2 regions of the Caballeronia sp. KNU42 genome follow, and region 2 is predicted to be linked to the other one. Evidence: riboswitches for the same ligand, from Rfam matches in the RefSeq annotation. Region 2 holds a riboswitch; the other holds the start of a gene.
What was found. A riboswitch is a leader RNA that binds a small molecule or an ion and turns the genes downstream of it on or off. The one in region 2 is predicted to bind glycine.
Positions count from the first base shown of each region.

Region 1: it holds a riboswitch for glycine, as region 2 does, so the genes downstream of both, ACSOSP_RS22635 (D-amino acid dehydrogenase) here and gcvT (glycine cleavage system aminomethyltransferase GcvT) in region 2, are expected to answer to the same signal.

Region 1 covers NZ_CM132389.1:768,810-779,250, reverse strand. The annotation lists gene ACSOSP_RS22655 (LysR substrate-binding domain-containing protein) at 1-146, opposite strand, end outside; gene ACSOSP_RS22650 (aminotransferase class I/II-fold pyridoxal phosphate-dependent enzyme) at 262-1,479, shown strand; gene ACSOSP_RS22645 (MFS transporter) at 1,528-2,814, opposite strand; gene ACSOSP_RS22640 (LysR substrate-binding domain-containing protein) at 2,925-3,812, shown strand; gene ACSOSP_RS22635 (D-amino acid dehydrogenase) at 4,831-6,048, opposite strand; glycine riboswitch at 6,193-6,288, opposite strand; gene ACSOSP_RS22630 (mechanosensitive ion channel family protein) at 6,649-7,842, opposite strand; gene ACSOSP_RS22625 (APC family permease) at 8,104-9,444, opposite strand; gene ACSOSP_RS22620 (carbon-nitrogen hydrolase family protein) at 9,548-10,393, opposite strand.
Region 2 covers NZ_CM132388.1:2,877,299-2,887,739, reverse strand. The annotation lists gene gcvP (aminomethyl-transferring glycine dehydrogenase) at 64-2,991, opposite strand; gene gcvH (glycine cleavage system protein GcvH) at 3,060-3,440, opposite strand; gene gcvT (glycine cleavage system aminomethyltransferase GcvT) at 3,507-4,631, opposite strand; glycine riboswitch at 4,762-4,896, opposite strand; glycine riboswitch at 4,942-5,065, opposite strand; gene ACSOSP_RS12975 (ABC transporter six-transmembrane domain-containing protein) at 5,110-6,024, opposite strand; gene ACSOSP_RS12970 (TetR/AcrR family transcriptional regulator) at 6,143-6,742, shown strand; gene ACSOSP_RS12965 (hypothetical protein) at 6,792-7,169, opposite strand; gene ACSOSP_RS12960 (oxidoreductase) at 7,322-8,365, opposite strand; gene ACSOSP_RS12955 (UvrD-helicase domain-containing protein) at 8,647-10,441, shown strand, end outside.

The sequences.
Region 1 (10,441 bases), on a different replicon from region 2:
GGCTTGCCCAAGGACGCTTCCAGCGACTTGATCTGCATGCTCACGGCGGATTGCGAACGATGCACGAGCGCGGCGCCGCGCAGGAAGCTGCCTGCATCCGCAACGGCGACAAACATGGAGAGCGCATCCAGATCGAAGGTTTTCATGGGCATCTGAAGTATCAGAAAATCTGAACGAAATCTTCAATATAACTCGCTTTCCTGAATCCAGCGGGCCTTGCATACTGGGCGTCCCTCAACGCGAATCGCTGGAAAAGGAACGATGTCGATGACTTACGATGACTTCAGGAAGCTCGGAATAAAAATCGATATGACCCGTGGAAAGCCGTCCCCGGAACAACTCGACCTGTGCTTCGAGCCACTGGCCAACGCTCTGAAAGCGGGCGAGTTCATGTCGCGCGATGGCATCGATTGCCGCAATTACGGTCATGCGCTGGGTCTGCCCGAAGCACGTGAATTAGGCGCCGATTTGCTCGGGGTGGGTGCGGAGCAGGTAGTGGCCGCCGGTAATTCCAGCCTCGAGCTGATGCATGACGCCATGGCATTCGCCATCCTGCATGGCATGGCGGACGGCAAGCCGTGGCGCAATGAAAAGGACATCGCGTTCCTTTGTCCCGTGCCGGGCTACGACCGCCATTTCGCGATCTGCGCAGCGCTTGGCGTGCGCATGATTCCGGTACCGCTGACCGGCAATGGCCCCGATATGGACTTCGTCGAAGCACAGGTCGCAGCCGATCCGGCCATCAAGGGCATCTGGTGCGTGCCGCTCTACAGCAATCCGACCGGCGAAATCTACTCGGCCGATACGATCCGCCGTCTCGCCTCGATGCCAACCGCCGCCCCCGACTTCCGCCTGTTCTGGGACGATGCGTACCGCTTCCATCACCTGACGGAGCAAAGGCACACCACGTTGAACATGATCGAGGCTTGCGCGGCGGCGGGGCATCCGGACCGTGCGCTGATGTTTGCGTCGCTGTCCAAGATCACGGTTGCCGGGGCTGCGGTGGCATTCGTTGCATCGTCGCGGCGCAACGTCGACTGGTGGCAGCGTTGTTCGGCGATCAGGACCATTGGACCGGACAAGCTCAATCAACTCCGGCACGTGCGGTTACTGCGCGACCGGCCGACGTTGGAGGCTTTGATGGATCGTCAAAGGGCGCTGTTGCGGCCGAAGTTCGACGCCATGACAACGACCTTCAGCGAGATCCTCGCGGATCTGCCGGGCGTGTCCTGGACCGTTCCGCAAGGGGGCTATTTCATCAGCCTCTATAGCCCCGATGGTCTCGCCAAACGCACGGTCGAATTGGCAGCCGACGCCGGGATTGCAATGACGCCGGCGGGCGCTGCGTTCCCTCATGGTCTCGATCCGCGCGATCGGCATCTGCGTGTCGCGCCGACCTTTCCCGCACTCGATGAAGTGAAGCGGGCAGCGCTTGGGATTGCATTGTCGCTGCGCCGAGCATTCGAAGAGCGGGGATGAGGTCATCGCTCATCGAGTCATGTGGACGTGGTCTCGCGCGCTATGCGCTTAGCGCAAATCGGCGAGACCGCTTCTGCACACCGGCATGGCACGACGTGCGTTCGGGATCAGGAAAGCGAGGCCCACAAGAATCATTGATGCGGCCGAAGCCATCGCGTACACCGGTTGAAACGAGCCGAATATCGTCTTGCATAATCCACCCAGCACGTTTCCCAACGCCCCGCCAACGCCGAACGCCGCTTCGCAGATTCCGCACACGATTGCCGCCAGCGCCGGCGCGCTCGTCTTGCCGACATACGCGTGCAACAGGCCGAAGATCGGGAAGAACGAAAAGCCTAATGCGACCGCCGCGACCATCAGCGCGTAAGCGCCCGGACGCGATGCGGCAATCAGCGATGCGCACAAAAGCAGGACCCCCGCACTAACGAGTGCAGTACGCATGCCGTCTCGTTGCGTGCGCCCATTTTGATCAGGACTACCGTGCATATCGGCGATCATGCCGAGCACTAGTCCGCTCACCACCCCGACCAGCCCCACGAGCGCCCACGCGTGGGCTGTTACATCGAGACCCAGATGCAGGTCATCGTGCGAATAAGCCGATAAATAGGTGATGAACGGCACACCGGCAAAACCGCACAGCAGCGCGATCGCGTACACCAGCAGGAAGTGTCTGGCGAGCATGCGCCGCAGCCCCGGACGCCTGGTTTGATCCGGTGGCATGACGCTTGTTTGTGACGCGGATGCGGGGCCGAGACGCGCAAACACAAAGACGATGGCGACGCTCAACACGGCGGTCAGCGCGGCGCTCACGAGCCAGACAGAGCGCCAGCCCCACGACGCCAGCAACGCGGGCACCATCAACCCGTTCAGCAAGACACCATAGTTCGTGCCGCTGCCAATGACACCGATGGCTTTCGCCCGATGGCGCTCGTCGATCAACGGTGCGATCAGCGCCATCATCGGGACCCAGGTCGCGGCGGCGCAGGCATTGAGCGAGACGAGCGCGGCGCCCATCATCCATGTGTTGTTGGCGAATGCGAGGGTCGCGAGGTCCATGGCCGACAGCGCGGTCGCCACGAGCATGACCCTGGCCGCCCCAAAACGCGCGGCGGCGAGCCCTGATAGCAGCGCCATGGCGATATTGGCCAGTTGCCGCGCAGCCGTAATGTAGCCGGCCTGGGCATAGTTGAAGCCGATGTCCTGTTTCATCTGCGGCAGGACCACGGGAAAGAGATAAACGCCGAAACCGTAGGTCGCGGCGATTACGGCGGTTAGCAGCAGGGTGACCGCCAGTTGATTTGCCAGGCGGGGAGAAATGCGGGTCGAAACATCCATGGCAGGCTACCGGAAGAAGTCGTTGGATTTATTCTCGGCGAGCTTGCGTTATGACGGAAATGATTTAATTTACTATCATTGATTAAGCCTCATCATCATTGATTCCGACCATGAACCTCGATCTTGCCTTGCTGCGCGCGTTTGTTGCTGTCACGGAAGCTGGCGGTTTTACCGCGGCTGGGCGACGGCTGAACCTGACGCAATCCGCGATCAGTCACCAGATACGGCGGCTCGAAGAAGAAGTGGGGCGGCCGCTTTTGTATCGCACCACGCGCAGTCTGACCCTGACCGAAGATGGCGAGGATTTCCTGCGTTACGCGATGCAAATCCTGAATGCGATGGACGCGGTCACCGAGCGTTTTCAGTCGTCTCCGGCGTCAGGTGTCGTGCGCTTCGGAGCGCCGGATATTTTCATGGGAGAACGGCTGCCCGTTTTGCTGACGCAATTTTCGCGGGCGTTTCCGAATGTGCGGCTGGACGTGAGCGTGGGCATGAGCCTCGATTCGCAGGCGATGGTCGCCGCGCACGAACTGGATCTTGCGGTGGTGCTGTGCGTGCATGGGGAAACGGATCGAGACGCCGACGGTATCGTGTTGCGGCGCACGCGGTTCGTTTGGGCGGCGGCCGAATCGTTCGATGCGCGCGCGGGGGCGTCGCTGCCGCTCGCATTTTTTCCGGCGCCGTGTGTGAATCGGCGAGTGGCGCTTGAGGCGCTCGATGGCTTGGCGGTGGACTGGCATGTCGCGTTTACATCGTCGAGTCAGTCGGGTATTCGCGCTGCTGTGATGGCGGGGCTCGCGATTACTCCGCTGACACGTGATGACCTTGAACCGGGGATTGTGGTTGTCGATGGGCAGTATGGTTTGCCACCCTTGCCGGACGCGGAATTCAGGCTGCTTTGGGGCAAGGGTGAGCCCACGCTGGCCGCGCAGGAGTTTGGGCGGCTTGTGCTTGATGCGCCGGTTGAGCGGCCATTGCGAGCGAGTGCGGCCTGGTGATGTTTCGCTCGCGCCGGTGGACGGGGGTGGTCGGTTTCGGGATGGTGGTCAGGGTCTATGCCGGGTTGCCAGGTTCTTGCGTTAGCGGTCTTAGTCATTGCCGGGTTGCCAGGTTCGTGCGTTAGCGGTCTTAGTCATTGCCGGGTTGCTGCTTTCAAGGTTAGTGGTCTGCGTGAGTGAGCTATTTTCTTTATCACTATTAGCCACTGCGCGTGGCGGCGCGTCATTTCTTTGTCCAAAGCGACAAAGAAACGAAGCAAAGAAAGCGCTTTCAAAACGAGGGCTCATAAGTTGACCTAGCGTGCAGTTTTAACGTTTTTGGCACCCCAAAAGCACGGTGCTCGCTAGAACCACCGGTGTGTGAACCCCTCTTTCTCCGAACACGGATACCCACACGCTTCGCCACCAGTGACTGAACCTGCCCAAGGAACACTCCGCGCTATCCGCGAAAAACCATCCTCCGAATTTGTACGCATGCCGAACCACGTCGCCAACCCACCAAGAAATGAAGCCGTAGAGTACGTAAGGCCATACCCGCAAAAACAGCTGCGCAAATCAAACAACCAACCGACCAAATAATGAGGCACTAAAAGCGCGTGAGGCCGTGAAGGTTTCCTGGCAATGGTGCTTGCCCGAGAGCGTACGGGGCGAAGCGTGTGCGTGTAAGAATTCGCGAGAAGGAGGGGTTCAAACATTGGTGGTTCTGGCGAGCACCGTGCTTTTGGGGTGCCAAAAACGCACAAAGTGCACGCTAGGTCAACTTATGAGCCCGCGTTTTGAAAGCGTTTTCTTTGCTTCGTTTCTTTGTCGCTTTGGACAAAGAAATGACGCGCCGCCACGCGCAGTGGCTAATAGTGGTAAAGAAATGAGCCAACTCAAGCAGACCACTACCCTTGAAAGCAGCAACCCGGCAATGACCAAGACCGCTACCGCAGGAACCTGGCAACCCGGCAACAACCCCGACCGCCAACCCTGGAACCTAGCGCCCCGCCCCCCAGCGCAAGCGACAAACCACTGCCTACATCCGCTCCGCAATGCTGTGCGCCGTCGCAGCCGACAGCGTCCATCCCAAGTGTCCATGCCCCGTGTTGTAGAACACCCCGCGACGCTTGCCGCTCCCAACCTTCGGCAACATGCTTGGCAGCATCGGCCGCAAGCCCGCCCACGGAATCACCCGCGATGTCGCCACACCCGGAAAATAGCGGCGCGTCCAATCGACGAGCGGTGCGATCCGGTCCGAGCGAATATCGCGATTAAAGCCGTTGATTTCAGCCGTGCCCGCTACGCGAAAACGGTCGGCGCCAAGCCGGCTCGTGACAATCTTCGCACTGTCGTCAAGCAAGCTGACCCACGGCGCACCCTCGCGACTCGCGGCGTCATCCAGGCACACAGTGATCGAATAACCCTTCACTGGATAGATATTCACGTGGTCACCAAGCATCGATGCGATCTGCCGGCTTGCCACACCGGCGCACACCACGATGCGATCGAAGCCATGTTGCCGCTCGTCACCTGCTCCGCCGCCATGCAGCACACGCATGGCGAACGGGCCGTCGCCACGCTGCTCGATACCCGCGATCTGCGTGTCGTAATGAAAGCGCACGCCGCGCCGCTCGCAGGCGTCAGCCAGACCGCGCGTGAACTTGTGGATGTCGCCGGTTGAGTCCGACGGCGTGAAAAAGCCACCGTGGAAATCGCCTTGCAACGTGGGCTCGATCGCGCGCATTTCGTCGCTCGTCACCGCGCGCCGGTCAAGGCCACCCGACTGCAACAACCGGTTCACTTTCGCGGCGGTATCGAAGTCCTTCTTCTGCTGGTACATATGAAGAATGCCGCGCTGCTCGAGGTCGAAGTCGATCCCTTCACGCTCGGCAATCCCGAACAGATGCTCGCGCGCGGCAATGGCCAGGCGCACGGTCTCGACGGTATTGGCCCGGTAGTTCGGAATCTGGCGCAGGAATTCACCCATCCACGAATACTTGTGCCAGCTCGGCGCAGGATTCAGCAGCAGCGGTGCGTCGCGCGTGAACATCCAGCGCAGCCCCTTGAGCACCGTGGCCATGCTGTTCCAGACCTCGGCATTGCTGGCGGAAAGCTGGCCGCCGTTGGCGAACGATGTTTCCATCGCCGCGTACCGGTGACGCTCGAAAACGGTGACGTCGTGGCCGCGTTCGGCAAGGGCGTAAGCAGTCGTGACGCCGGTAATACCGGCGCCAATGATGGCGATTCGTGACATGACAAGGTCCAGATGAAAGTTGGGCATCGCCGGTGCTGCCGGCGTCTATGCCCCATCTGTCCGTGTACCTGAGAGTTTCAGTCGTGGCGTTGCACGCACGACATCCCCGTCGGTGGGCGCATTAAAGCGCCGCTCTCCAGATGTTCCTGCTACGCGGTCCTTGGGCCTGAGAGTTTCCGGGGCGGTTGCTCCGTCGGCGCCGTCACCATGCTCCGTGACAGTCTCTCCCGCGCTAGCGATTAGAACCCCGCCAAGATACCGTCTAAAAATAAGATAGGCAAGGGGCATGGTAGGGATCGGCCTTTTGCATGCCGGGAAGTAGTCAGGATACTTAATGATCTTTCGCCCGCTGCGCACAACGAAATCCGCCGCAGACAGCGCCTGATTCCCTTAATCTTTCATTTAATACAATTATTTCTTTTTGCTTTCATTTCACTATAAAATGCGTTTTCCTTTATCGATTTTGGAGCCAGGCATGACCCCTTTTGCGAAGGCAGCAGCCACTCTGGCCGCGTGTATCGGCGCATTTACCGTTGTCGTATGTATTGTCGAGGGGCTGGCCGGATAACGGGCGCGCGACCGGGCTCTCGCCCGGCGCCGCTAGCGCATTTGCCAAACGCGCAAATTGAACAGCGGCAAGATGCCATAGACGTGGTCGAACATATCCGACTGGATTTGTTCGTACGATTCCCAGCTTGTCTCGTTCAGGAACAGGAACACTTCCAATGGCAGGCCCTGATTGGTGGATTGCAGCTGGCGAACCACCAGCGGCATGTCTTTCCGGATCGCCGGGTATTGACGAAAGTATTCCGTCAGATACACGCGAAACATCCCAAGGTTGGTCAGGCGATGTCCATCGTCCGGCACGGTGAACGGCACCTGGTAGGCTACGCTCGCCTTCAGGTTGGCAAGCAATTCGTCGTCGCAAAACCGGATGCTCTCTATGTCCAGGTGAATCGCGTGCTTGACCCGCCGTCCGCCGGATTCTGCCATGCCGCGCCAGTTCTTGACGCTGTTGGTCAGCAACACATAGCTCGGCAGCATGACAATGGAATTGTCGAAGTTCTGGACCTTGATCGTGTTCAGCGAGATATCGATGACCGTCCCGTCAGCCACGAATCCAGGTACCTCGATCCAGTCGCCCACGCGCAGCATGTCGTACGCTGCCAGTTGAATGCTCGCGACAAACCCCAGCAACGAATCGCGGAAGATGATGATCAGCAGCGCAGTCATCGCACTCACGCCGGTGAGGAAATTGGCGGGCGATCGATGCAACAGCAATGACACTGCGGCAATCAGTGCAAGCACGTACAGGACGATAGCGGCTATCTGCAGAAAGCTCTTGATCGGCCTCTGGCTCGCAAAGGGGAAATGACTATAGCGATCCTCAATACTGCCCAGGAACGCGAAGGCGGCGCGAAGGACGGTCACCACCATGAAGCATGCCGATAGCGTCTCCACCGGGCGACCCAGCGCGGAAATGACCGGAAACGACACACCGGTTAGCAGGGGCGCTGAAATATAAATGATGCCCGCAGGCACCAATGGCGCGAGCCGATGAAACACCTTGCGGCGTTCGGCGGCACGCAGCCACTTGCGGCGCTCCCCGCGCGCGAGGTGGCCCACAATCCTCAACAAGATGAAGCGCGTGACGTAGTAGCAGATCGCACTGGCCAACAGAATCGCCAGGAACAACGCGGCGACGAGAAGGATCGCCACAGGCATGCTGTCGGTGTGGACATAGAAATGACGCCAATCCGGTCCACTCACTACGCGGAACATGTCATTGAACATAGATCCTCTCAGTGCCGGCCAGCCTGCTTTCCTGACGATGATCCGGGCCCGCGCGGTACCGATCATTTCCCCGATCTGGCTACGCAACCTCACCAAACGTTGCTGCAGTGCGATCCAATGATGCTGTCAACGGCATTGTAACGGCCTCCTGATCTTTGCGGCGAGGCTATCTCTCGTCGATCCCCCGGGCCATGGCGCTTGGTTTTTATTTGTTTGCAACCCATGTTGGTTGAATGGCCCGGGCCAATTCGGCCACCCCGCTTAAACCGCCACTTCCGGCGGCGGCTGACGGAACAAGCGCGTGATCCAGCACAGGTACACGAGCCCGATCACGAACCAGATTGCGCCCAACACAAGCGCTGTCTTTTCAAGGCTCGCCAGCAGCCAGATATCGGCGATCGCACCGATCAGCGGAAACACCAACCCGCCGATCGCGCCGATCTTCTTGTCGCCATGATTGCCTGACAGATAAATCCGGACCACGCAAAGATTGACGGCGGTGAACGCGAGGAACGCGCCGAAGTTGATGAATGAAGTTGAAGTCGCCACGTCGAGCTTCAGCGCGATCAAACCCACAATGCCCGCAATCGCGATGTTGATCGCCGGCGTCTTGAACTTCGGATGGATGAAACCAAACACGCGCTTGGGCAGGATTTCATCGCGACCCATGGCATACAGCAAACGCCCGACGCTGGCCTGTGCCGAGATGCCCGACGCAAACTGCGCGAGGATCAGGCCGGCCAGGAAGACGGTCACGAAGATATCGCCGCCAATCATCTTGGCGACTTCGAACGCGGCCGAATCGGTGTCCTTGAATTCCACGCCCGGGTGCGCAAGCTGCATCGTGTAAGCGGCCAGAACAAAAATCGCGCCGCCGATCAACGCGATCCACAAGATGGCGCGCGGCATGTTCTTCTTCGGGTCGATCGTCTCTTCGGTGAGTGTGGACACTGCGTCGAAGCCAAGATATGAATACGCGGCAATGGCGGCGCCGGCCATGGTCGAGGCGAACGGCACGTGTCCTTTGAAGAACGGTTCCGCCAACGCGATCCCGCCGGGACCTGCCGCAGCCGCTGCATAGTGCCAGCACAACGCGACGAACAAACCGACAATCGCGAGTTGCACCACCATCAACACGATGTTGAATCGTGCAGCCAGTTCAATCCCGACTATATTCAACGCGCTCGTCAGGACGATGAACGCAACGATCCAGATCCAGGTGGGCACGGTCGGGAACGCGGCGTTCAGATAAGCGGCGCCGATCAGCCAGATCACCATGGGCAGGAAGAAGTAGTCGAGCAGTGTTGCCCAGCCGACCAGGAAGCCCAGATGCGCATTGAAGGTCTTGCGTGTGTAGGTATAAGCGGAGCCGGCGACGGGATAAAGCCGCGCGAGCTTGCCGTAGCTCAGCGCCGTGAAGGCGATAGCAACGAGCGCAAGCAAGTAGGCGAGAGCGGCGGTATCGTCACTCGCTTTGGCAAGCACGCCATAAGTGCCATATACGATCAGCGGCGCCATATAGGCCAGGCCGAACAATAATACGGATGGCAAACCAAGTGTGCGTTTCAGATGCGACTGCGCGGCTACGGACGAGTCTTGCATGATGTCTCCGGGACTTTCGACAGGCGTGGGCGGGCGCGTCCGGAGCGCGGGCTCCGGACGATTCATGTGCTACGGAACTGCTGAAAACTTCAGTCTTCAGTCTTCAGTTGATGGGGCGACGGCGCTCTTCAATCACAAGCGCACGCGAACCATCGGCGTTGTCGATCGGCGTGAGGCCGAGCGGCACGCGTGCGTCGTTCAAATAACGATAGTGCTCACGGCTGGCTTCCAGCCGCTTGAAGTCGATATCCACGCTTAGCAGCGTCTCTTGCGCACCCGCCGCAGCGACGATCTCGCCGCTGGGATCGACGAGCGCGGATTCGCCGGGGAAGGTGAGGTTGTCGTCGCCTGTACCACAGCGGTTCACCATGAGCGCGAACATCTGGTTCTCCATCGCGCGCGCGGTGATGGCTCGCCGATGCACCGGGCCGAATGGATCCATGTTGCCGTTGGTGACGATCAGCAGGTCGGCATCCAGGGCGGCGACCGCGCGGGCGGTCTCGGGGAATTCGATGTCGTAGCAGATCAGCAGCCCGACCGTGAGGCCGTTCCACAAGCAGGTTTCGAAGCGATCGCCCGGGGTGAACACGCCCACGTCCGATGCCCACAAATGGGTCTTCCTGTAGCGCAACGCGATCTCGCCTTTGTCATCGACCAAGACGGTCGTGTTGTAGAATCGCGCGCCTTCGCGTTCGGCCAGGCCCACCGCAACCGATACCCCGGCGCGTCGCGCGGCGTCACGTACCGCGGTCAGTGCGGGGCCATCAAGCGATTGCGCAACGTCCGCGACGTTTTCCCGCGTCGGAAAACCGGACAGCGTGGCTTCAGGGAACACGACCAGCTTCGTGCCCCCGGCGACATCGGCGCGGCCGATTGTTTCGATGACCTTGCGCGTGTTGTGTCCGATGTCGCCGTCCACCAGCGCGAGTTGTGCGAGTTCTGCCTGCATTAAATCCGTCTCCTTCCAAATACCTTTCGATGGCATTATTCAAGGGCC
Region 2 (10,441 bases):
TCCGGCAAAACTGTCCGGCTCTGAGAAGAAGCCGGACAGTTGAAACCCATGCTTATTCGCTGCTTATTCGTCGTACTCGGACAACGGAATGCACGAACAGAACAGGTTGCGGTCGCCGTAGGCGTTGTCGGCGCGGCCGACCGGCGGCCAGTACTTGCGCGCGATCAACGACGTCAGCGGATACGCCGCCGTTTCACGCGAGTAGGCGTGGCTCCAGCCATCGGCGACAACAACCGCTGCCGTGTGCGGCGCGTTCTTCAGCGGATTGTCTTCGCGATCCGACTTGCCTTCTTCCACCGCGCGAATTTCATCGCGAATGGCGATCATTGCGTCGATAAACCGATCCAGCTCCTCTTTCGATTCGGACTCCGTCGGCTCGACCATCAGCGTGCCCGGCACCGGGAAGCTCATGGTCGGCGCATGGAAACCGTAGTCGATCAGGCGCTTGGCGACATCATCGACCGAAATGCCGCTGGTTTCTTTCAACGGCCGCAGATCGAGAATGCACTCGTGCGCGACCAGGCCGCCCGCGCCGCTGTACAGAACGGGGTAATGCGGCGCGAGCCGGTTCGCCACATAGTTCGCCGCGAGAATCGCGCTTTCGGTGGCGTTGGTCAGGCCTTGCGCGCCCATCATCGCGATGTACATCCACGAGATCGGCAGGATGGCGGCCGAGCCATAAGGCGCCGACGATACAGCGCCAATCCCGGCTGCATCGCGCTGGTAGCCAGTCGAATGCTGGTTCGGCAGGAACTTGGCGAGATGTGCTCCGACCGCGACCGGACCCACGCCTGGTCCGCCGCCGCCATGCGGAATGCAGAAGGTTTTATGCAGGTTCAGGTGCGAGACATCGCCGCCGAACTGACCCGGTGCGGTCAGGCCGACCATCGCGTTCATGTTCGCGCCATCGACGTAAACCTGGCCGCCATGCGCATGCACGATCTCGCAGATTTCGCGCACGTTCACTTCGAACACGCCATGCGTGGACGGATACGTGATCATGATCGCGGCGAGTTTGTCGGCGTGCTTTTCGGCCTTCGCCTTCAAGTCGGCGATATCGACGTTGCCCTGTTCATCGCACGCAACGACCACGACCTGCATGCCGCCCATTTGCGCCGATGCCGGGTTCGTGCCATGCGCCGACGATGGAATCAAACAGATGTTCCGATGCCCTTCGCCACGCGATTCGTGATACGCGTGGATGATGAGCAAGCCGGCGTATTCGCCTTGCGAACCGGCGTTCGGTTGCAGCGATACAGCCGCGTATCCGGTGCAAGCCACCAGCATTTGCTCGAGCTGATCGATCATCGTGCGATAACCGACCGTCTGCTCACCCGGTGCAAACGGATGGATCTGCGCGAATTCGGGCCACGTCACGGGCAACATTTCTGACGTTGCGTTCAGCTTCATCGTGCAGGAACCGAGCGGGATCATCGTGCGATCGAGTGCGAGATCTTTGTCCGCCAGACTGCGCAGGTAGCGCAGCATTTCATGCTCGGAATGATGACGGTTGAACACCGGATGCGTGAGGTAGGCGCTCGTGCGTTCCAGTGCTTTCGGCAGCGAGACTTTTGCGTCGGCATCGAGTGCGTCGATATCGAATGTTTCCGTCTTGCCCGCCACTTCCGCGAACAACGCGAAGAGCTTCAGGAGGTCGTCGCGCGTGGTGGTTTCATCGACGGAAACGCCTACGTGCGTTGCATCGATGTGACGCAGGTTCACATGCACCGCCGAGGCCGCCTGATGCAGCGCCGTGGTATTCGTGCCGCTGACGATGGTGACGGTATCGAAGAAGGTTTCGTTTGCGAGCGTGTAGCCGAGTTTGCACGCGCCGGCAGCGAAAATCGACGCCACGCGATTCACGCGCAACGCGATGGTTTTCAAACCCTGCGGCCCGTGATATACGGCGTACATGCTGGCCATGATCGCGAGCAAAGCTTGCGCCGTACATACATTCGATGTCGCCTTTTCGCGGCGAATATGTTGCTCGCGGGTTTGCAGCGCGAGACGCAGCGCGTGCTTGCCTTGGGCATCGACAGTTACGCCAACCAAGCGCCCCGGCATTTGCCGCTTGAAGTCATCGCGTACGGCCATGTACGCAGCGTGCGGACCGCCGAAACCGACCGGTACGCCAAAACGCTGCGTATTACCGATAGCCACATCAGCGCCCCATTCGCCCGGCGGCGTGAGCAGCGTGAGCGCGAGCAGATCGGCGGCGGCGATCACAAAACCACCGGCCGCATGAACAGCTTGAGTCAACGCGCGATAGTCATGAACATCGCCATTCGCGCCGGGGTATTGCAGCAGCACGCCGAAAGCGTTGGCGGTGGCGGCATCGGCGGCAGGGCCGACTTTCACTTCAATCCCCGCCGGTTTTGCACGCGTTCGCACGACTTCGATGGTCTGCGGCAGCACGTCGTCGGCGACATAAAACAGGTTCGATTTCGGCTTGCCCGCGCGTTGCAGCAGCGTCATGGCCTCGGCGGCGGCGGTGGCTTCATCGAGCAATGAAGCGTTCGAAATCGCCAGACCCGTGAGGTCGATAATCATCTGCTGGAAGTTGAGCAACGCTTCCAGGCGGCCTTGCGAAATCTCCGGCTGATACGGCGTGTAAGCCGTGTACCACGCCGGGTTTTCAAGCACGTTACGCAGGATCACGGCAGGCGTATGCGTGCCGTAATAACCCTGCCCAATGTAGTTCCTGAACACCAGGTTCTGATCCGCGAGCTTCCTCAGCGATGCCAGCGCTTCCGCTTCGCTTTTCGGCTGCGTGAACGCGCCGAGCGGCAGCGTTTCTTTACGCCGGATGGCTTCGGGAATCACCGCGTCGATGAACGCCGCGCGCGATGCGAAACCGAGCGCTTCGAGCATGGCGTGCTGGTCGGCCGCATCCGGGCCAATGTGCCGCTGGGCGAACGCATCGTGGCATTCGAGCGCGGCGAGAGACAAGGATGAGCGGTTCATCAGACGGTCCGGGTGTTCGAGCTTCATGAGAATTCCTGCTGGTGCGGCCTGGTTCGCTATTGCGCTTAAGCACGCCGCACGGTCGTTGAAAAGTATTACTCGCCGATCGCGTTGCCGTATGCAGCGGCATCGATTAGCCGATCCGTCTTGGCGTCGGCGGCGGGCTTGATCTTGAAGAGCCAGCTTTCGTACGGCGTGCCGTTGACCTGATCCGGCGTGCCGGTCAGCGCATCGTTCGCGCCGACGATTTCGCCGGCCACGGGCGCGTAGATATCAGAGGCTGCTTTCACCGATTCGATCACCGCGATGGCGTCGCCGGCGGCAACGGTCTTACCGACCGGCGGCAATTCGATGAACACGACATCGCCGAGTGCTTCCTGTGCGTGATCCGTAATACCGATGGTCAGGGTGCCGTCGGATTCGGTGCGTACCCATTCGTGCGATTCGGTGTATTTGAGTTCGGCCGGGATGCTCATGCGGATGCTCCAGTTGTCATTGAGGGTGGACGTGCGTGGCTTTTTCGGCCGATGTTTGCAGGCGGATTAAAGCGCCGCCAACACCTTGCCGTTGCGCACGAAAGGCAGTTTTACCACGCTTGCCGGCAGTTGTTTGTCGCGGATCACGACGTGCACTTTGTCGCCCGGCTTCACGCTCGCCGGCACCCGGGCGAACGCGATGGATTCCTGCATCGACGGCGAGAAAGTGCCGCTCGTGATCTCGCCTTCGCCGTCGGCCGTGACGACTTTCTGGTGAGCACGAAGCACGCCACCGGCGCGGCCGTTTTCCTTCTGCAGAATCAAGCCGACAAAGCGCGCCTTCGATCCATTCTTTTCCAGCGCGGCGCGGCCGACGAATGCGCGATCCGGGTTGGTAAGGTCGACGGTCCACGCGAGGCCTGCGTCGAGCGGCGAAACCGTGTCGTCCATGTCCTGACCGTACAGGTTCATGCCTGCTTCGAGACGCAGCGTGTCGCGTGCGCCGAGACCGGCCGGCTTCACGCCTTGCGCGATCAGCGCGTTCCAGAACGATACGACCTGCGTCGCAGGAACAATGATTTCGAAACCGTCTTCGCCCGTGTAGCCGGTCCGCGCGAGCGTGACGTCGCCGAATGAGCTGGCCGGGAATTGCACGGCGTTGAAGGGTTTGATTTCCGCCGTGGCGACGCGGGTTTCCGGCAGCACTTGCCAGACTTTTTCGCGTGCGTTCGGACCTTGCACGGCGACGATCGAGAAATCGCGGCGCGGCGTGATGGTCAATCCGAAACCGCCTTCGGCATTCAGATGGCCGAACCACGCGATGTCCTTCTCCGCGGTGCCAGCGTTCACTACAACGCGGTAGTTGTCATCGGCGAAGTAATAGACGATCAGGTCATCGATCACGCCGCCTTCCGGGTTCAGCAGGCACGAATACAGCGCCTTGCCTGGAACGGTGAGCTTGTCGACGCTGTTGGCGATCGCGTACTTGAAGAAGTCGCGGGCTTTATCGCCAGTGAAATCGACGACGCGCATATGCGACACGTCGAACATGCCGGCGTCGGTGCGCACCGCGTGGTGTTCGTCGATCTGCGAACCGTAATTGACGGGCATGTCCCAGCCGCCGAAATCGACCATGCGTGCGTTGAGCGCAAGGTGAGTGGCGTGCAAGGGCGTGTGTTGAAGATCAGACATGGAGCGGGCCTCGGGCGTGCGCGAAAACAAAAAAAGGCCATGCGTCGAAGCCGCTCGGGATTTCGGCTTTTTGGTTGCATGGATAACGTCAATGCGACCTGCAAAGCCCAAACCGCGCAGCGATTCGGTACATGACCCCTCTGTCCTCGGTACCTGAGAGATTGCACGCTGTTCGCCGATGATCTGACTTACAACGCGCGCCCCTTCGGTGGGCATCTGGCTGGTGCTTCCTGATCAGCCGATGCCGCTCTCCAGAGTTCGACTTTCCGTTTTTGGCGCCCGATAAAAGGCGCGATTCATAAACGGAACGTCGACGCGGCCGGTCCTTTTGCCTGAGAGTTTGTGGGTGTGCCCCTTCGGCGGCGCTTGCCTTGTTTCCAAGTCGTTCTCGATGCGAACAACCGACAGCAAGCGCTCTCTCCCGACGCGTGCGGCGAATTTACGCGACCGAATTCAGCTTGTCAAACGGCGAGGGGCTTTAATCCTTCGCCAGCCCGGGATTCACGCGCCTGCCGATATCGCGCAAACGTGCGAGCTGATCGACCATATACGGCGCTTCGTCGAGACTGCTGACAAAGGTCCAGAGATACGTCATCACGGCGTACACATGCCCGGCCTTCACCGCCGGCGCCAGCGCCAATTGACTGATGGCAATCACAAACAGCACGGCCGCCACAGACCCGACGAAGAGAAACGCCGCGGCTTCGCGGTTGGACAGGTGAATCCGGAGCTTGGACAGCACGCGATAGTGCCGCTTCAACGTAACCGTCCCCACTTTCGCGACCAGGCCGATTTCCTTCTCCAGCCGGTCATTCAGGCGCTGATGCAAGCCCTGATTGCGCCGTGCGAAGCGCGGCAACAAGGCTATGCACAGCAGCAATCCCCCCAGGCTGGCGACGCCGATCCACGGTTCGATTGCCAGCAGCATTGCAACCGCGCCCACGATGGAAACAAACGCGGTCACCATGGTCGGCACGTGTTTCTCGAAGAAGTCGACAAACTCGCGAGCCAGCACCACGCGCGCCGCGGCCGTCGACGTACTTTGGTTTTGCAGCCGCTGGTTGAGAATCACCGGCACCGCCAGATCGGCGTAGATCCGCGTGAAGGTGCGCGTATCCACGGCCCGGCGCGCAGCGCCGACCGCCCAGAACGCCAAAACGATCACCGCGTAGAACAACGCGTGATGAGCGTCGCCGCGCATGATCGAGTCGACGGCGAAGCCAGCGAATAACGGATACGCGAGCAACAACGCGTTCTCGAGCGCGACGAGTGACAGCGTGCAGAACAGCTTGCCCGGATACGCCCGGGCAATGGCTTTCAGCGTGGACGTGGCGGACTGCTGAGCGAGTTTTTCGCTCTCAACTATCCGGATTTCTGGTGTGACGAATGACATGACCGTGCCTTAAGTAAAATCACAGCTATAATTTGAGCGACTGCTCAAATTATACTTGAGCAGTCGCTCAAAATGCAAGTTCAGTCAATCCATCAACGCTTGAAGAAAGGAATCGAACATGTCGCGGTCGTCCCCCGAACGCAAAGGTCAGATCATTGCGGCCGCTCTTGAATTGTTCCGCGAGAAGGGTTTCGCCGATGTTTCCACGCGCGATCTCGCCGAGCACGCGGGGTTATCGCGCAGTCACATCTATCACTACTTTGGCGACTGGAACGAGTTGCGCCGCGAGGCGTTCGTGCATTTCGCCGATGAGCAGCTTGAAGAAGCCTGCGCGCGCCTGATCGATAAACCGCCGGTCGACGCGTTGCTTGGTTTTATCCGCGAGTGCCTGCCGGAAAGTAAAAGTGATGGTTGGGGACTGTGGCTCGACGCCTGGGACGAAGCCATGCACGACGCAGAACTCGCGCAGGCTTATTTAAGCGAGATCAGTCGCTGGCAAGGTTTGCTGCGCGGAATTATCGAAAAGGGTGTGGAGGCGCAGGTGTTCCGATGCGCATCGCCGGAGCGTGCGGCTCGGCAGATCTTTGCGCTGGCCATGGGTTACGCCGATGATCTGTTGCTGCAGCCGTCGATTGAGGCTTTTGAAGCGGCGTTGGGGGAGGTCGTGGAAGTAGCAGAGATGGTGCTTGGCTTCGAGCTTAGCGCTCTCAAACAATGAACCGGACGACACGTGCGTAGCGAGCCCGTCGTCCGGCACATAAAAATGCTTACTGAATCGCCCGTTGCAACCCGTCCAGCTCGCCGTTCAGCGTGTGCTGTTCTTCACCCGACAAACCGCCGCCATGCTGGGAGGCCATGTCGCGCGATTCCTGACGCACTAGATCCAGCCGATGATGGAACGCATCGCCTTGTGGCGGCGGGTAAAAGCCCTGGCTCACGCGCTGATCGACATGATGCCAAAGCGAGTTGATGCGCCCGTTGACCTGATCCATCCGATGCACCGCTTCCATATGCGGATCGGGGCGCGCCGGTGCTGCCTGGACGACATCGACCTGCCGCGTCGGCTCGACGACACACGCCGCCAGCGATCCCGCCAGCGCCACGCCAATCAGCACTCGGGTAATACCTGCTTTTAGCGTCAGCATTGAAATTCTCCTCGTTTGGTTTTTAGGATAAGACGATAAGACGACTGGAGAAGAACGGTCCGCGCACCGCGCCGGCTGACGCCGGGGCGGTGCGCAAATGTAACGCTGTGTGTTTGAAAGTCTTGCGTGGGGCGTTTGTTATCGCCGCTTTGTCAGAGCGGCACGAAATCCAGGCGGCGACCTTCTGCGTTACTGCGGATGGCGATGTCGATGATGGTCATGACATCGACGGCATCTTGCGACGTCACCGGGAATGGTTTGCCCTCAAGCACCGATGCCGCCAGCGCTCGATAAAACTCCACATAGGCGCCGTCACGCGTGGCAAATTCCTGGCGCAGGTCGTGATCGCCATCGACTTCGCGAAGCAGGCCGGGCGGGTTGTGGCCGAATTCGGGATTGCCGGGGCGCAAACCGGCTTTGAGCTGGTCTTCCTGCACATCGAGACCCGTTTTCACATAGCTGCCGCGGGTGCCGTGAATGGCGAAGCGCGGCGGTTCCAGCGCGGCCAAGGCGGTTGCGTGCAGCACGATTTCCTTGTCTTCATAGCCGAGCAATAGATGAACGTAATCCGGCGCGCTCGCGTGATCGCGGTGCGCGTTGACGCTGGCGAAAATGGTTTTTGGCCGGCCAAACAGAGCCAACGCCTGATCGATGAGATGCGGTCCGAGATCGAACAACAAGCCACCGCCGCGTGACGCTTCCTCGCGCCAGCGCTGCGGCACTTTCGGCCGGAAGCGATCGAAATGCGATTCATAGTGCGTCACGCGCCCAAGCCGGCCGCTTTCGATCAACGCGCGCACTGTCATGAAATCGCCATCCCAGCGACGATTGTGGAACGGCGCGAACAGCAATCCGCGCGTTTGGGACAAATCGGCGAGGGTTTTTGCATCGGCGCCGGAGAGGGTGACGGGCTTGTCGACCACCACGCTCTTGCCCGCTTCCAGCGCTTTTTTGGCGAGATCGAAATGGGTGTCGTTCGGTGTGGCGATGACGATGCAATCGAGTTCATCGAGGGCGAGCAGCGCGTCGAAATCTTCGACGATCGTCGCGTTCGGGTAATCAGCCTGCGCGCGCTCGGGCTTGCCGGTGGCAATGGCGAACACCGAGGCGCGGCCGCAATGGTCTATTACCGGCGCGTGAAAAATTTCGCCGGCAAAGCCATAGCCCATCAGGCCTACTTTTAGAAGTGCTGTCATGCGGGCATCCTGTTGGTTGGCGATGCCAGTATTGTGGCACGGGCCTGAAATGGCGGATCGGGTTGAAACGGGGCTGGAACTTCGCGCGGTGCTTGAGCACGGGCTGCCGAAAGGGCCAGAACCATCGCTTTCGGGCGATGGTTTCTTCCGTGTTAACATCGCGCTCTCGAAATTGCGCCCGCTTGCGAGGGGCGCAATTTTGCTCACCTTCTTGCTCACCATCGCGTACTTCCGGCAGCCGAAACGTCCGCCCGATTTACGCATCTCAAAGTGTCCGAACGATGTCCGCAGCAGGTATGAACGCCGCGCAATCCGAAGCGGTGCGCTATCTCGATGGCCCATGTCTTGTGCTTGCCGGCGCCGGCAGCGGCAAGACACGCGTGATCACCCAGAAGATTGCCCATCTGATCGAAGGCAAGGGCTTCGAGCCGAAGCACATTGCCGCGCTGACCTTCACGAACAAGGCCGCGCTCGAAATGCGCGAGCGCACGGCCAAGCTGCTCGAAGGGAAGACGCTCACCACGCCCGGCAAGGAAGGCCGCCGGGTGCCGGTGAACCAGTTGACCATCTCCACATTCCACTCGCTTGGCGTGCAGATCATGCGGCAGGAAGCGGAGCATGTCGGGCTGAAACCGCAGTTTTCGATCATGGATTCCAGCGATTGTTTCGGCCTCGTCCAGGAACAGCTCGGAACAACCGACAAAGGCCTGATCCGCAAGGTCCAGTCGATTATCTCGCTGTGGAAAAACGGCATGATGTCGCCGGATCAGGCGTCGGCGAGCGCGTCGAACGAGGACGAGATGCAGGCGGCCATTGTGTTTCGAAGCTATGTGGCGACGCTGCACGCTTACCAGGCGCTCGATTTCGACGATCTGATCCTGAAGCCCGCACAGCTTTTTGCGGAGAACGAGCAGGTTCGCGAAAAGTGGCAGAACCGGCTGCGTTATTTGCTGATCGATGAATATCAGGACACGAACACCTGCCAGTACGAACTGCTGAAGCTGCTGGCCGGTCCGCGTGCGGCGTTTACGGCCGTGGGCGATGACGACCAGGCCATTTACGGCTGGCGCGGCGCAACGCTGGAAAACCTTGCGCAGTTGGGAAAGGACTTTCCGAAGCTGCATGTGGTGAAGTTGGAGCAGAACTATCGGTCGACCGTGCGCATCCTGACGGCCGCCAACAACGTGATTGCGAACAATCCAAAGCTCTTCGAGAAGAAGCTGTGGTCCGAACACGGCATGGGCGATTCGATCACCGTGACGGCTTGTAACGACGAAGAGCACGAAGCGGAATCGGTGGTGTTCAGGCTGTCGGCGCATAAGTTCGAGCGGCGCGCGGCGTTTCGCGATTACGCCATTTTGTATCGTGGGAATTTTCAGGCGCGGATCTTCGAACAGGTGCTGCGGCGGGAGCGGATTCCGTACGTGCTGTCAGGCGGCCAGTCATTCTTCGATAAAGCCGAGATCAAGGACATCGTCGCTTATTTGCGGCTGATCGCGAATCCCGACGACGATCCTGCGTTTATCCGCGCGATCACCACGCCGCGGCGGGGCGTTGGCAATACCACGCTCGAGGCGCTGGGATCGTTCGCGGGGCAGGCGAAGGTGTCGCTGTTCGAGGCCGTTTTCATGGGCGGCATTGAAGCGCGATTGTCGGCGCGGCAGGTCGAGCCGTTGCGCGCGTTTTGCGAATGGATGCAGCGCTTGGCCGATCGGGCGGGGCGTGATCCGGCCACCCAGGTGCTCGATGACATGATGGAGGCGATCCATTACGAGGCCTATCTCTACGATGCTCACGACGAACGTCAGGCGCAATCGAAGTGGCAGAACGTACTGGAATTCTGCGAGTGGCTGAAGAAAAAGGGCACGAAGCCGGAGGCGGAGCCGTCGGAAGATTCGGAGGCCACGGGCTACGACAACGCCGATGGTTTCGGCGATGAAGGCAAGAACCTGCTTGGGCTGATCCAGACCGTTGCGCTGATGTCGATGCTCGAAGGCAAGGATGAAAACCCCGATGCCGTGCGGCTGACGACGGTGCATGCGTCAAAGGGGCTTGAGTATCCGCACGTATTTTTGG